DNA from 4 places in the Photobacterium piscicola genome. Region 1 is predicted to be linked to each of the others. Evidence: predicted binding sites of a transcription regulator. Region 1 holds the regulator's gene; each other region holds the start of a gene.

Region 1 (4,225 bases):
TTTAATGACAAAAATTTTTATTATTCAAAAAATTATTAGATATAACAAAGAACAAATAACAATAATGAATGTATGAATTGTTACATTTTATGTGGTGAATGATGCTTTAGTGTGGTATTGGATAAATATTCGTTCAAGAACGTTAAAAATACGTTTTTATGAAGGATGTATCTATGATTTTCGATATAAAGAATAAACAGGATCTTGGATAACTATTTCTTCATGGAATGTGTATTTTTAATTGTGCTGTATAATTAATGTACACAGTAAGATGTGTTCAGAGGAAGTGCAGGTTCAAGTAAGGATAGTTTGGAAAGATTATATGCAGATATCGAATAAAATAAATTAAAGAGGCACTGAGCCTCTTTATTCTTAAGCGTCACTTAGCCAGTTGACGAATATATTTATTATAGTTTTGCGAGCAGTTCGTTACGTCTACTTTCTGGTATTACAGACCAATGTTGGCCATGTATAGCACCTTCTAGAGCCCATAATAATTCTAAACTTAATGATGCCTCTTGTGTTTTTTGTAATGCCTTATAGGCGTTGAGTGCACCAAGATCGTATAGTTGATCAATAGTTTGAATACCTGCTTTTTTGAGCATTCTTTCATTTGATAGGCGTAAGTTAGGTAAATCTTTTATCCTAGCTGGCGCGCAACATTCTTTTGCTTTTTTATCAGCAAGTGCTGCTTCAAGAGAATATTTAGCTTGCTCTATTATTTTTTCAGGTTCTTCCCACCATTCATCAAGAATTGCGTAATGTTTAGTTATTACAGGAAACCCACGTTTCTTATAGATGTACGGTTCTAATCCCGCTTGTTGAAACTCCTCTTCAGTTTTAGCGTTTGCTCTTAGGTGAAGTTTATTATTAACCACAAGTGCGAACATTGCTTCGCCTGCGAAAATACCAAAGCCACCAAATATAGAACGCGATTTAACATTACCTAAATGGTCTAATAATTTTAATGAGTTTTTTAATATTGGTTTATCCATACTTCTACTCGGTGAATAAATGAGTGTCACCTAACATTAAAGTAGTCGTAAATTGACTTATTATTAAAGTTATTTACGAGAGAATTTTCCTACTCTAAATCATCCATGTATCACTTTATAAATAATATTATCAATATAGAAGTATTATTTATAATTTGTAAGTCTTTTGCTTACTATTATATGTATTTACAAGACCTATTATATTCGATCTTTTAAAAAGGTAAGTTTTAATATTAATTAAAGCTGATGAATCTGTGAGTTTGTTCATGTTTTTGAGAATAAGATATTTTTTGTAGGATCATCGAGCGAAATTCATTAGCTATAAAAAAGCCAATAAAAATATTGGCTCAATCAAAAGGGGGCGTGTTAGCGTAAATCCTTTACTGACTTGCGCTCAACGATGGCTGGCGTCATTTCAAAGATTTGAGGTTCATGATCTTTGTTCTTCATGCGTTCCATTAAAATCTTAATGGCGGTTTTACCTAAACGACGCTTTGGCTGATGGATAGTTGTTAATGGTGGCGCGAAGTAAGGCGCAAGATCAATATTGTCGTAGCCAATAATTGAAATATCACCAGGAACGCGTAACCCTGCTTGTTCAAAAGTACTGATCAGTGCCATTGCCATAATATCATTGAAACAGAAAATGGCGGTTGGGCGATCTGTCATTGCAATATACTTCTCAGCAGCTTCAACGGCTGAATCACACTCAAAGTCACCTTCAAGAATCCAGTTTTCGTTAACTGCTAAGTTTGCTTCTGCCATTGCTTTATTAAAGCCTTTTAGACGTTCACGACACGTTGATTTATCGTTGTGGCCTGATAAACAACCGATACGGCTATGACCATGATCGATAAAATACTTAGTCGCAATGTAGCCACCTTGCTCAGCATTATCCTGAATTTTATCAGTATGTGGGCTTTCTGGACCCCAATCCATCACTACCATTGGTAGGTCTTTTTGACGCTCAAGTAAATCCAGTAATTTCTGATCAAGATCAGAACACATTACCAATAAGCCATCGACACGCTTTTCTGCAAGCATGCGCAAATAATCATATTGCTTAGAAAGGTTACCTTCAGTGTTACATAAAATGAGCGTGTAACCTTCACGGTAGCAATACTCTTCAACACCATGTACAACCTCAGCAAAAAAAGGGTTGGTTGACTTAGTGACTAGCATGCCAATTGTACGGGTTGTATTACATTTTAGGCTACGCGCAACAGCACTTGGTGCGTAGTTAAGCTCTTCAACAGCAGCAAGTACTTTTTTCTGTGTTGCTTCTGCGACAAAGCGCGTTTTATTGATCACGTGTGAAACTGTTGTAGTTGAAACGCCAGCCATACGTGCAACATCTTTAATGGTTGCCATATTTATTCTTCTAATAATGGGTGCTAGAGATGTTTCTAGCTAATCGTGAGGTACCAAATTGAGTAATTACTGAGATGAATATAATTCAATGTTTTTCGGTAAAGTCTCTCGTTAATTATTCAATTTGGCACCAATAATGTGTCTACTGCATACTTAAATAGTATTAACACTAAAAGCCGCATTTATTCGCGGCTTTATAATTATTGCATATTTTTCAAGTGTAATCGCTTGCGTTCACATTTTACTGAGTGTTACGCGTAGTGCAACGTTTCAATTGTCTGGGAGTAAATTATTTGATAACTATCAACAAAAAATCGTAAATTTCAGTAATTTTACTGAAATTTACAAGAGATAATCAAAAAGACGATGAACTTTAATACTAGGATAGTAGATAAGGATAACCATGAACAGGGTGGGGATGTACGGAAATGTTCCAACCGTAGACATTGTTAATTATTTCAGGCTGTAATGCTTGCCATGGTGATCCATCGGCTTGAATCTTACCGTGTTGAATAATGACCATACGTTGAGCATATTGCGCAGCTAAGTTGAGATCATGTAATACGATGATAACCGCGGCACCTTTTGCTGCCATGGTTTGTGCCATTTGTAGCGTTTTATGCTGGTGGGCGAGATCTAAGGCAGATGTTGGCTCATCTAACATTAGAATACATTTATCATCAGCTTGACTGAGTTGTGTTAGCACGCGTGCGAAATGGATTCGTTGTTTTTCACCCCCTGATAACGTGGGATATAAGCGTGGTGCAAGATGAAGAACATCAGTATTACGCATGGTTGTGAGGGTGATATCGTCAATTTCTTGGCGTGACAAACATAGCGGCATAGTGCCAAGTTCAACCACTTCTTTACAGGTAAAGGCGAAAGACAGCGAACTGTGTTGCGGTAAAATACCTAAATGGCACGCCAATTCAGATCGTTGCCAATCTTCAATATCGCGATTAAAAAATGTAACCTGCCCATTTTCAGGTGTCATTTCACCGCAGAGTATTTTAAGTAACGTGCTTTTTCCTGCGCCATTAGGCCCAAGTAGCGCCGTTATTTCACCCGCTTTTATATCAATATTAAAGTCATCTAATAATACTTTTCCTGCCAATGTTAATTGCAAATCACGTGCCGAAATGACAGTTGGGCGTGCAGAGGTTACCGTCATGCGATTCTGCCTTTTTGTTTATTCAATAGATAAATGAAGAATGGAGCGCCTAAAATAGCGGTAATAATACCAACGGGGAGTTCTTGTGGTGCAAACGCACTACGCGCGATCATATCTGCGACAAGTAAAATTAAAGCACCTAGAATAGCTGAGATTGGCAATAATGTTTTATGATTAGGGCCTGAAATCATGCGCCCTAAATGGGGGATCACCAGACCAATAAAGCCAATAGGACCTGTAATAGCAACGGTAATCCCCACACCAGCAGCACATACAATAATTAAACTGCGCTTTAGATGTTGAACATCCACTCCCATATGGCGGGCTTCAGCTTCTCCTAATAAAAAGGCGTTCAATGCATTAGCTTGGCGATAACAATAATAATAGATAACAATGAGGCTCACAAAGGCAAGACAGATACTTGACCAAGTCGCCCCTGCAAGTGATCCCATTGACCATAATGAAAAATCACGTAGCGCTTGATCATCGGCAATATAGTTAAGTAGCCCCAAACCAGCACCAGAAATAGCACCAATTGCGACACCTGCTAATAGCATTACCACGACAGATGTGCCGTTTTTATCAGTGCCGAGGTGATATACCAAATATGTGCTCAGCGCGCCACCCAAAAAAGCGAAGAAGGGCACAGCACCAATATTCATTAATAAAGGGTATTGCGCCATTAATG
Region 2 (4,225 bases), 960 kb from region 1:
CAACACCTTGCCATATCCATTGTGGGCGACGTAAGACACGATACCATTCAAGCTGACTTTCACCATCAAGAGCATTGTTTACATCCCCACTACGGACATGCGCAATCTTAACAATATTCGATGTCTCTTTGCTGGTTTGACGTGGAGCAAATAGCTTCTCTGATAAATTTTGTTTTGATGGTTCCGACACGGCATCCTCCAACGTATATATCACTTCTCTTAATAGACCTAGATAATATACCTAAACGGCTGCCAATAACTAAAATCCATAAAAAAAGACGTCAACAACGTGACGTCTTTGATAAAACTTAGTTTTCAAGCTCGATGATTACCGCAACATAACTTGATTGCTGAATCAGTGCTGAAATAAACGAATTACTTTTTCGCAATAGGATCGACGAAAGTAACCGCCATATCCCAAGGTTGTTCAATCCAAGTATCTTGTGGAATACTAACAACAAAATCATCAACTAAATGCTGACCCGCAGGCTTAGCACATACTGTTACAAACTTAGCGCGTGGGTACATTTCACGAATTTTTTCAGCAGTACCACCAGTATCAACCAAGTCATCAACCACGATAAAGCCTTCACCGTCACCATCAGCTTGCTTGATCACTTTCATATCTCGCTGGTGATCATGATCGTAGCTTGCGATACATACGGTATCAACATGACGAATGCCTAATTCGCGCGCCAAAATAGCAGCTGGCACTAAACCGCCACGACTAACTGCAATAATACCTGTCCACTGCTCTGCTGGTAGCAATTTTTCTGCTAGCTGGCGCGTGTACATTTGCATGTTATCCCAAGTGATGACGAATTTATTACTCATAGTAAAACAACCTCTGAAACAGCGATTTAAAACCGCATAAATTTATGTAAACGTATATAACATTACGCTTATAAGAAAATAATCTTCGCAAGAAATAGCGCTGAAATAACCCATACACTCATGTTTACTTCACGTCCCTTGCCACTCAATGCTTTTACGACCGCAAATGTGATAAAACCAAGACCAATACCTTCCGCAATTGAATAAGTTAAAGGCATTAGTAAACACACAACCACCACCGGCGCCGCTTCTGTTAAATCTCGCCAATCAATCGATACCAAACCTGACATCATTAAAATCGCGACATAAAACAGCGCACCCGCCGTTGCATAGGCTGGAACCATTCCAGCCAATGGGGCAAAAAATAAGGCTAATAAGAATAACACGCCAACTGTTACGGCTGTTAGACCTGTACGACCGCCAACTGCGACACCCGACACACTCTCAACAAAAGATGTGGTATTTGACGTCCCCAATAGTGCACCAATCGAGGTTGCAGTACTGTCGGCTAATAGTGCTCGGTTTAAACGCGGTAATTTGCCGTCTTCACCAATTAAGTTTGCTTTAGTTGCAACACCGACCAATGTGCCTGCGGTATCAAACAAATCAACAAACAAAAAGGCAAACACAATTGAAATTAACCCCACTTCCATCGCGCCTGAAAAATCAAGCTGCATAAAGGTTGGAGCAATGCTTGGTGGCATTGACATAATGCCGTTGTAATCCACTTCACCAACAATAATGCTGATTGCAGTTACAATTAAAATCGCAATTAATACCGCCGCTTTAAAACCACGTTGTACTAAAGAAATCGTCAGGAAAAAACCGAGTGCAGCCATTATTGCTGGAAAACTGGTTAAATCACCGGCGGTGACTAATGTTGCAGGACTCGCCACAACAATGCCTGATGTTTGCAAAGCAATGAACGCTAAAAACAGACCAATACCGGCTGAAATACCGATACGTAATGAATGAGGAATCGCGTTGATAATCCATTCACGGACGCGCATAACACTCAATGCAATAAAGCATAAGCCAGATAAAAATACTGCTGCTAATGCCACTTGCCATGTATGACCCATACCTAAAACAACGGTATAAGTAAAAAAGGCGTTAAGTCCCATGCCCGGTGCTTGTGCGACAGGATAGTTAGCATAAAAACCCATCACAAAGCAGCCAATCATTGCCGCTAAACAAGTAGCAACAAACACTGAACCTTGATCCATTCCTGTACTGGCTAGCATAGTGGGGTTTACAAAAATAATATAAGCCATTGTCAGGAAGGTAGTAACACCTGCCATAATTTCAGTGCGCACAGTTGTGCCATTTTCAGTGAGTTTAAATAACTTTTCTAGCATGCTTCTCGGTTCCTTAGAGATACGCAATAAAGTAACAAACAACGCCAAGAAATAGAAAACGATTGCGCAATCCATTTCGGGGCTGATTATAATCATGCGATCACGCAATTTCCAGATTTTATCGTTGAAAAGCGTAAAACAATAACTATCAGTCTTGATATAACTTAAGTAACGTCTATTTAAAGTATATTTATCAGTTAATTAAAAATAAAACATCCATGGCTATTTTTTGAACATTTACTTTTTAAATAACTAAACAAGTGTTAATAAAGGCCGATAACCAGAATAAAAATGAGGGTATAACATGAAAAGCAGCTAAAAAAACGCCACTTCAAAGGGAAGTGGCGGCAGAATGTTGCAGATAACTGGATAGTGTTATCGAGATATTCTTAATTTAAGGGGATGAACAAACTTGCATTTGTTTCGTTGAAAGCAACAAAACAATAAAATCTAATTAGTAACGGTACGGCGTTGGGTAATGGAAGTTACTTGTATATACAGTACGGTTATTCCAAAAATGTGTCATTGAAGAAAAAATTTTCATTTAAATCACCTTAGTCATAAGTACACCAACGTCATCGTTAGTGGCTTGCCATCGCGGCTCACTTATTCTCGGTTCCTTGGAGGCGATATCTCGGGTTCATCCTGAACATGTCGTGTTAATCATTGTGCCTATCAATTAGGCATGACTAAACTATAGTCAAAATGAAATAAATTTACAACGTTTTTTTTAAGTAGATCACACTTTCTGCTTTTTTAACTTGAGATATGGCTTTTCGTGTAAATTTATTACATTATTATTTGGTTATATTTCAATCCCTCTCTTTTTGGATATTTTTCAGCACATTTGATCATATAAAAGACATAACCACAATTATGATTGAGGATAACGGCATCAGTGCCGTAATAACCGCAGAAATCAGTGCTATAAGATTTTATTATTTGCCCTATCTCCCCTAAAGGCAGAGTGATATGCTAAAACCAAAGCGATAAAAACACTCGCTACCTATTTTGTCATTTTACGGCTAAGACCCTACAAAATGACACTAGCCCAATCTCGTATATTAAAAGGAAGGCTACCGTGTCTGAAATTACTCAACTATCACCAAAAGCTGTTTGGCATTTCTTTGATCAGATTTGTTCAATCCCTCACCCTTCTAAATATGAAGAGCAACTAGCACAATACATTGTGTCGTTCGCACAGGCGGAAGGATTAGATGTTCGTCGTGATAATGCCGGCAACGTTATTATTAAAAAACCAGCAACAGCTGGCATGGAAAACCGTAAAGGCGTTGTACTTCAAGCACACATTGATATGGTGCCACAAAAAAATGAAGACACTGTCCACGACTTTACTCAAGATCCAATTCTGCCATTTATTGATGGTGAATGGGTAACGGCGACAGGCACAACACTAGGTGCAGACAATGGCATGGGTATGGCTACCTGCCTTGCCATTCTAGCGGCTAAAGACATCGAACATGGTCCATTAGAAGTATTATTAACCATCGATGAAGAAACAGGCATGACAGGTGCTTTTGGTTTGGAAGCAGGCTGGCTTGAGGGTGATATTCTATTGAATACTGACTCTGAGCAAGAAGGCGAAGTTTACATGGGTTGCGCAGGCGGTGTTGATGTTGCGTTGACCATTGATATTCAACGCGAAGCTGTTCCGGCTGAACATCAAGCAATTAAATTAGTTGTTAAAGGCCTAAAAGGCGGTCACTCAGGCTGTGATATTCATACTGGTCGTGGTAACGCGAATAAAATAATGGCGCGTTTCTTAGTGGGTCATGCTAATGAGCTTGATTTACGTATCAACAATTTCACTGGTGGTAGCTTACGTAATGCCCTACCACGTGAAGCAAGCGTTGTTGCAACATTACCAGCGGCAAATATCGATAAGCTTAATACGTTATTTGCTCATTACCAACAAATCGTTAGTGCTGAATTAGGCCATGTTGAAACTGACATTACCTTATTTACTGAAGCATGTGCACAACCTAGCGATGTTATGGTACTGGCTGACCAAA
Region 3 (4,225 bases), 880 kb from region 1:
GACATTTACGGCAATGGTAGCTGGCTTGGCCTCGTAGCACCTTATTATGGCGGCGAATAGTTAGTGGGTATTCACTACATGGGCAGTGGTAAATAAAGGTTGTTCCAGCCACTGAACTGACATTAAAGTTGTGAGTGGTTTTGGGGGCGACATTGAAAACTTCAGTCATTATTATTTGCCATTCACGACCATGAGGACGAACGCGGCCAAATAATTTAAACACCACTAAATGCGCGACTTCATGAGCAACAACTTCATTAATAAAAGCGTCAGGGTTTTCAGCCAATAATATTGGGTTAAAGCGTAATTCCCATTTTTGTAGGTGGGCTGTGCCTGCTATTTTACCGCGTTGATTAAAATTAACCTTAGGCATAGTTAGGCGTTTATTCAAACGCTGGTTAGCATGAACAATGCAATACTCTACGTGAGTAAGTACTTGCTTTTGTAGCGGAGTCATCACCAAAAATATCCCCTGTTACTTTCTATATTGGCACTCAATAATCATGGGTGACTATACACCGCAATATAAACGGTAACGATTATTTTATTTTATGTATAAAAAAAGGGACGAATAATCGCCCCTTAATTATTGATAAACTTAAATTTATTATTATTTAAGTTTAGCGAAGTCGCGTAGCGCTTCTACTTTGTCGGTTTTTTCCCAAGGGAATTCTTCGCGACCAAAGTGACCATATGCAGCCGTCTTTTTGTAGATAGGCTGAAGTAGGTTTAGCATTTCTTGTAGGCCGTATGGGCGTAGGTCGAAGTGCTGGCGAACCGCTTCAATAATAATATCTTGGTGTACTTTTTCAGTACCGAACGTTTCAATCATGATAGATGTTGGATCAGCAACACCGATAGCGTATGAAAGTTGAATTTCACAACGCTCAGCCATACCTGCGGCAACGATATTTTTCGCTACATAACGTGCTGCGTATGCTGCTGAACGGTCAACTTTTGATGGATCTTTACCTGAGAATGCACCGCCGCCGTGACGTGCTGCACCGCCGTAGGTATCAACGATAATTTTACGACCCGTTAAACCACAGTCACCCATTGGGCCACCGATAACAAAACGACCGGTTGGGTTAATAAAGAATTTAGTATCTTTACGTAACCACTCTTGTGGTAATACTGGCTTGATGATCTCTTCCATTACCGCTTCACGAAGATCGGCTGTTGAAATTGAATCACTGTGTTGGGTTGATAATACAACGGCATCAATACCAACAATCTTACCTTGATCGTATTCAAATGTTACTTGAGATTTAGCATCAGGACGTAACCAAGGTAGGCTGCCATTCTTACGTACGTGCGCTTGACGTTGAACAAGACGGTGTGCATAAGTGATTGGTGCAGGCATGAACTCTTTGGTTTCGTTGGTTGCATAACCAAACATAATACCTTGGTCGCCAGCGCCCTGTTCTTTAGGGTCAGTTTTATCAACGCCTTGGTTGATATCTGGTGATTGCTTACCAATGGTATTTAAAACAGCGCAAGAATTAGCATCAAAGCCCATGTCTGAGTGAACATAACCGATTTCACGCACTGTTTCACGAGTGATTTCTTCGATATCAACCCAAGCTGATGTTGTTACTTCGCCACCGACCATTACCATGCCAGTTTTTACGTAAGTTTCACAAGCAACACGTGCTTTTGGATCTTGCTCTAAAATTGCATCCAAGACTGCGTCTGAAATTTGGTCTGCAATTTTATCTGGATGACCTTCTGATACCGACTCAGAAGTAAACAGATGTTTAGCCATTGATGGTCTCACTTATATTCATAAATTTGGTAGAACGGTAGCGGTAATACTGATACTGCACTGCATTCCATACGTTTATATGTATGGAGCTACCTCCGTCTAGACGTCTATAATACCCCGACCAGTTATAAAATCAACAATGTAATCTGTAAGGATTTAGCGAAAACCGGCATTGGTGAAAGAAGAAGCTTTTTATTGTTACCATTTTAAATACAAAAACTTAAATTTAGACTGATTGCATATTATTGAATAAATTGGTTTTTTTAAAAACGAAAACGTTTGCAGTCAATGGCATCTATTTGAGACAATATTGAAACGAAATTAAGTGATCATTAATAAAAATGGTAACTATTTGTTCGTAATTTATTATTTTATGACTATTTGGAGCAGATATGTCTTCTAGCAATGCGGTGTCTCGTAAAGAACTAGCCAATGCAATTCGTGCACTTAGTATGGATGGTGTGCAACAAGCGAACTCAGGTCATCCGGGCGCGCCGATGGGAATGGCAGATATTGCTGAAGTATTGTGGCGTGATCATTTGAATCATAATCCACAAAATCCAAACTGGGCTGATCGTGATCGCTTTGTATTATCAAACGGTCATGGTTCTATGCTGATTTATTCTCTGCTTCATTTAACAGGTTATGATTTATCGATTGATGATCTTAAAAATTTCCGTCAATTACATTCAAAAACACCTGGCCATCCAGAATATGGTTATGCGCCGGGTGTTGAGACCACGACAGGTCCTTTAGGTCAAGGTATTACCAATGCGGTTGGTATGGCATTGGCAGAAAAAGCCATGGCTGAGCAATTTAACCAGCAAGGGCATGAGATCGTTGATCACTACACCTACACCTTTATGGGCGATGGCTGCATGATGGAAGGTATCTCTCACGAAGCATGTTCATTAGCAGGCACTCTAGGTATTGGTAAGTTAATTGCTTTTTGGGATGACAATGGTATTTCAATCGATGGTGAAGTCGAAGGTTGGTTTACCGATGACACCGCCAAGCGCTTTGAAGCTTACGGCTGGCATGTTATTTCAACCGTTGATGGCCATGATGCTGATGCGATTAATGCCGCGATTGCTGCAGCACAAGCTGAAACCACTAAACCAACCCTTATTTGTTGCCAAACCATCATTGGTTTTGGCTCGCCAAATAAAGCCGGTTCTCATGATTGTCATGGTGCGCCATTAGGTGCTGAAGAAATTGCAGCAGCGCGTGAATTCCTAGGTTGGAACCACGGCCCATTTGAAATTCCTGCTGATATTGCTGCTAATTGGAATGCCATTGAAGCCGGTAACGCTAAAGAAATCGCATGGGATCAAAAGTTTGCCGCTTATAGCGCAGCTTACCCTGAGCTAGCCGCTGAATTTAGCCGTCGTATGAACGGTGACTTACCAACGAATTGGGAAGCGGAAACATCACGTATTATTGCAGATCTGCAAGCTAACCCAGCCAATATCGCATCACGTAAAGCATCACAAAATGCGCTAGAAGCGTACGGTCAGTTATTACCTGAATTTATGGGTGGTTCTGCCGATTTAGCGCCATCTAACTTAACTATGTGGTCTGGCTCTAAATCACTGACACCGACAGATGCATCGGGTAACTACATTCATTACGGTGTGCGTGAATTTGGTATGACAGCCATTATTAACGGTATTGCATTACACGGTGGTTTTGTTCCTTATGGGGCAACCTTCTTAATGTTTATGGAATACGCACGTAATGCATTGCGTATGGCGGCACTGATGAAGGTGCAAAATATTCAGGTATACACTCACGATTCGATTGGTTTGGGTGAAGATGGTCCAACGCACCAGCCAGTAGAGCAAGTCGCATCACTGCGTTTAACCCCGAACATGAGTACATGGCGTCCTTGTGATCAGGTTGAATCAGCGGTTGCTTGGAAATATGCGATTGAACGTAAAGATGGTCCAACAGCGTTGATTTTCTCTCGTCAAAACCTTGATCAGCAGGATCGTAACGTTGAGCAAGTCGCGAATATCACTAAAGGTGGTTATATTCTTAAAGATTGTGCTGCTACACCTGAGCTTATTTTAATTGCAACAGGTTCTGAAGTGGGTATTGCAGCGCAAGCATATGCAGAGCTAACCGCTGCGGGTCGCCAAGTACGGTTAGTTTCAATGCCTGCGACAGATTTGTTTGATAAACAGAGTGCGGCTTACCGTGAAACTGTATTACCTGCAAACGTCACCGCACGTATTGCGATTGAAGCGGGTATTGCGGATTACTGGTACAAATATGTTGGCTTGAACGGTCGCATCATTGGCATGACAACTTTTGGTGAGTCAGCACCAGCTGATGAGTTATTTAATATGTTCGGCTTTACTGTTGAAAACATTGTTAATAATGCCAATGCGTTACTAGGGTAAGTTTTCCCTATTAACTACCGCTTTTAAAGACCGCTAATTGCGGTCTTTTTTTATG
Region 4 (4,225 bases), on a different replicon from region 1:
TTAAATCTACCAGTATTAAATTAATTGTCATCCCATGTAAATTGCAACGTTAGATACACAAATAGAGAGCATGAAAAACCATTCTTCGTTAATTACCTTCTAAAATGCGTTAGCGTTTCTTTTTATGCTTAGTCACCAACAACAAAATAGCAATAACATATTGAATTTAAATAATATATATTTAAATTCGCATTATAAATACGATCCGATATTATTTAAACTCAGCATTGATAACCTATCAATGTACTGAGCAACAATGATAACCACAGATCATGTAAAGCAAGTTTTCATTTTTGATCAATACAACAGACCAAAATTGGAAGTTAGCTATTTTATTCAATAAAAAAACCCGCGTTTAGTACGCGGGTTAATGATAACAATATAATTTTATTCGCTTAAATAGCCCAACCGCCAGCGTAGAACACCACTAATGCGATTGCGATAATAACCGTACCAATATTTAATCGTTTAAAATCACCAGACACAACGCGACCAATAACCAAACTCACAAAACCAAGCATAATACCTGTAACAATATTGCCTGTTAGCACAATAAAGACGGCACATAACAACCCAGATAACGCATCAACAGAGTCGTTCATATCTAGCTTGCTCACATTACTTAGCATCAATAAGCCTACATACATTAAAGCTGGCGCAGTTGCGTAAGCGGGAACTAAATAGCTTAAAGGCGCTAAAAACAGCATGAGAACAAACAAGAGTCCAACCGTTGTTGCCGTTAGACCTGTTTTACCACCGGCAGCAGTACCCGCAGCAGATTCAATATAAACAGCTGCTGGAGAGCCTCCAACAAAACCAGCAAAAATACTACTTACTGAATCGGCAGTTAACGCTTTACCGCCACTAATGATATTGCCACGTTCATTCAATAAATTAGCTTGGCCTGCCACCGCTCGAATCGTACCTGTCGCATCAAAAATAGCCGTCATCACTAACGCAAGCACTGTCGGTAAGATCACGGGGTTAAGCGCACCCATAATATCTAAAGAACCAACTAAAGAGCCTTCACCACCAAATGTAGGCAGTGCAAACAAGCCATGGTATTTCACATTAGGATCGAAAATGAGACCAAAAACTGAAATAGCAATAATGACGAGCAAAATACCGCCAGGTACTCGACGTTTTTCAAGACCTATAATTGCAGCCAACCCTACCAATGACATAATCACAGGCAATGACATAAAATGGCCAAAAGCCACCGGTAAGCCTGCTTGTGGATTCTTGATAACCAAACCCACACCATTAGCGGCAATCAATAATAAAAATAGTCCAATACCAATACCTGTACCATGTGCAATTCCTGTCGGCATATTTCTCATGATCCAACCGCGAACACCCGTCACAGTGATCAGCGTAAATAGAACCCCCATTAAAAATACAGCACCAAGAGCAACAGGAATGCTGACCCCTTGTCCAAGTACTAAGCTAAAAGCAGTAAAGGCAGTAAGCGATATCGCACAACCAATGGCCATTGGTAATCTCGCCCACAGTCCCATCAGTAATGAACCAAAAGCTGCAACTAAGCAGGTTGCAATAAAAACAGCACTTTGATTAAAACCAGCCGCACCTAACATGCTTGGTACAACAATGACTGAATATACCATTGCTAAAAAGGTCGTTAACCCAGCGATAATTTCTTGTTTAACACTGCTACCACGCTCAGATATTTGAAAATAACGATCTAAGCCGTGCGCTGGTAAACTTTGGGTATTGGATCTATTGTCAGCAGACATGATGTCTTCCTATAATTTTCTAGTTTCAAACCGTCATCACTGGCCATAATTTATTACTGCGCCAACGCAAACGTTTACGTTTTCAAAAAAAAGAAAAGGCTGAAGTGATTATCTTCAACCTTTATATGATCTCTACCTGAGGATGATACCTAAAAAGTAACCTCTACCGCCACTAGAAACTACTTTTTTTTGCCTATTTAAAATAACAGACTTACAGTTATCATAAAAATCCCTTATCGCCTTAATGAAAAATACTACCAAAAAAACCGTGATCTACGCATCATATATTCCACCAGTAATCTAATTAATAGTAATTAATTCTATTTAATCCTACTATAAGTAATGATTATACAATTTTTTTCTTTACAACTAGACGTATACTCAGCAGCACGAACAAAAAAAGACTATTAGCTGATTATTGACTCTGCAAATATCTCAATTTGCTTTATCCATAATTTTTGACTCTTTATATAGAGCGTTAGGTGATTGCAATGAAACATACACTTTGGCCTGCATTTATTGATGTTGTAAAACGCGATGTTGTACCAGCTCTTGGCTGTACTGAACCCGTATCCGTTGCATTAGCAGCAGCAATTGCCGTAAACAAACTTAATATTAATCATCAACAAATTACCGGAATTGAAGCGTTCGTATCGGCTAATTTAATGAAAAATGGTATGGGTGTAACTGTACCTGGTACTGGAATGGTCGGGCTAGAAATCGCCGCAGCGACGGGTGCTATTGCAGGCGACAGTCAGGCGCAATTAGAAGTTCTCAAAAACCTTACTCCTGAAGATGTTGCTATTGCAAAAGCGATGCTTGATAAGAAATTAGTAACCGTTAGTGTTGCGAATGTCAGTAATATTCTGTATTCCAAAGTCACCGTCTTTAGTGGCGATCGCTCTGCAAGCGTCATCATTGCAGATACTCACACTCATATACTTGCAATAGAAGAAGACGGAATAACAACTTACATTGCTGATCCAAAAAATACGACTCACTTGGCCAAAGAAAAAGTTAATACCAATCCTTTCACTGATGCTTGTGCTCAAGATATTTTTGACTTCGCAACACAAGCACCATTAGCAGATATTAGCTTTATTGAGCAAGCTTACCAACTCAACAATGCACTTTCGATTGAAGGCTTAGCGGGTAACTATGGCCTTCAAGTGGGCGCAACTTTTCAGCGTAATATTGATCGCGGCTTGCTATCATCAGGGCTATTAACAGACGTATTACTACGTACTGCAGCAGCTTCTGATGCTCGAATGGGTGGCGCCATGAAACCGGCGATGAGTAATTCAGGTTCAGGCAATCAAGGTATTGCTGCGACTATGCCAGTGGTAGTCGTCGCTGAATTTATCAAGGCGACTAACGAACAATTGATTCGTGCTTTAATGCTGTCACATTTAATGGCGATTTATATTAAAAGCCATCAAAACAAATTATCTGCTTTATGTGGTGCAACAACGGCATCAATGGGTGCTGTTGCTGGTATGACATGGCTACTCGGTGGCAATATTCAACAAATTAGCGCAGCAATCAACAGTATGATTGGTGATATCGCAGGCATGATCTGCGATGGTGCAAAAACCAGTTGTGCAATGAAAGTATCGTCATCTGCAGGCTCTGCCATAAAATCTGCATTAATGGCACTTGATGGCTTTAGTGTTACAGGTAATGAAGGTATTGTTGCAAACGACGTTGATAGTACTATTCGTAACCTTTCAGCGTTAGCGAATGGTTCAATGACACAAACTGATGTTCAGATCCTTGATATCATGATTAATAAATAACCATACATACCGCTAACTTGTGGATAAATCCTCTAGATATATAGATAAAGCCAGATAACTCAGTTGCTTTTTTATTATAATCTAGAGGACTATATTTTCTTATTTACTAGATCATAAGAAAAAAACAGTAAAAATAGCATTTTCCCACCTCTTGATATTCTTTTTAGTTATAAAATATTACTTCTGGTTATTTAAAAGCCACTATAATAGCGTGATAATTCCCTCCATAAACAGCGTAAACACTATTAGGCAAACCACTTTATTGACGTAAATAAATCGCCCTATCCTACCTTTGTCATAACGACATTGAGTGCGTTTTATCTATCAGATTATTCTGATAAGTGGTTCTAAAATATTTAAATAACATAAAGTTAAAGCCAAATGCATGAGCCATAAGCACTCTTTTTAGCTTCTCTTTCGTTATAATTTAGTTGCTTTATATTGCTAGAAAGACGCGAACTAGATTGGCGATCCTGCCACCAAAATAATAAGCCAAACACTGTGTTTAGGTTAATCATTCAAGGCTGATATTAATATGAACCAAACAGTCAATAATTCCCCTTCTACAGCGAATACGCCTCTGCATATTCGTGCCAATATGACACAAGAACAATGGCAACAAGCAATTAAATTTGACAATGTCGACATCGGTTGGATTGTAATGAGTATCGGCAT

What was found. Region 1 encodes PurR, which represses purine synthesis genes. Its sites were predicted from a motif close to TNANGNAAACGTTTNCNTNA; they were not measured.
Region 2: ACJZU6_RS12620 (NCS2 family permease) is a predicted target of PurR. The motif match lies at 2,243-2,262, and genes of this name have one in related genera.
Region 3: metK (methionine adenosyltransferase) is a predicted target of PurR. The motif match lies at 2,033-2,052, and genes of this name have one in related genera.
Region 4: ACJZU6_RS16525 (NCS2 family permease) is a predicted target of PurR. The motif match lies at 1,817-1,836, and genes of this name have one in related genera.

What each region holds. Positions count from the first base shown of each region.
Region 1 is NZ_CP175534.1:1,693,010-1,697,234, forward strand. Features, by position in the region: gene ACJZU6_RS08120 (TfoX/Sxy family DNA transformation protein) at 408-995, opposite strand; gene purR (HTH-type transcriptional repressor PurR) at 1,362-2,366, opposite strand; gene ACJZU6_RS08130 (heme ABC transporter ATP-binding protein) at 2,746-3,537, opposite strand; gene ACJZU6_RS08135 (iron ABC transporter permease) at 3,534-4,225, opposite strand, start outside.
Region 2 is NZ_CP175534.1:2,657,998-2,662,222, forward strand. Features, by position in the region: gene frsA (esterase FrsA) at 1-190, opposite strand, end outside; gene gpt (xanthine phosphoribosyltransferase) at 376-834, opposite strand; gene ACJZU6_RS12620 (NCS2 family permease) at 903-2,192, opposite strand; gene ACJZU6_RS12625 (aminoacyl-histidine dipeptidase) at 3,274-4,225, shown strand, end outside.
Region 3 is NZ_CP175534.1:809,098-813,322, forward strand. Features, by position in the region: gene ACJZU6_RS03975 (SprT family zinc-dependent metalloprotease) at 1-457, opposite strand, end outside; gene metK (methionine adenosyltransferase) at 611-1,765, opposite strand; gene tkt (transketolase) at 2,158-4,170, shown strand.
Region 4 is NZ_CP175535.1:413,096-417,320, reverse strand. Features, by position in the region: gene ACJZU6_RS16525 (NCS2 family permease) at 396-1,754, opposite strand; gene ACJZU6_RS16520 (serine dehydratase subunit alpha family protein) at 2,246-3,550, shown strand; gene ACJZU6_RS16515 (hypothetical protein) at 4,086-4,225, shown strand, end outside.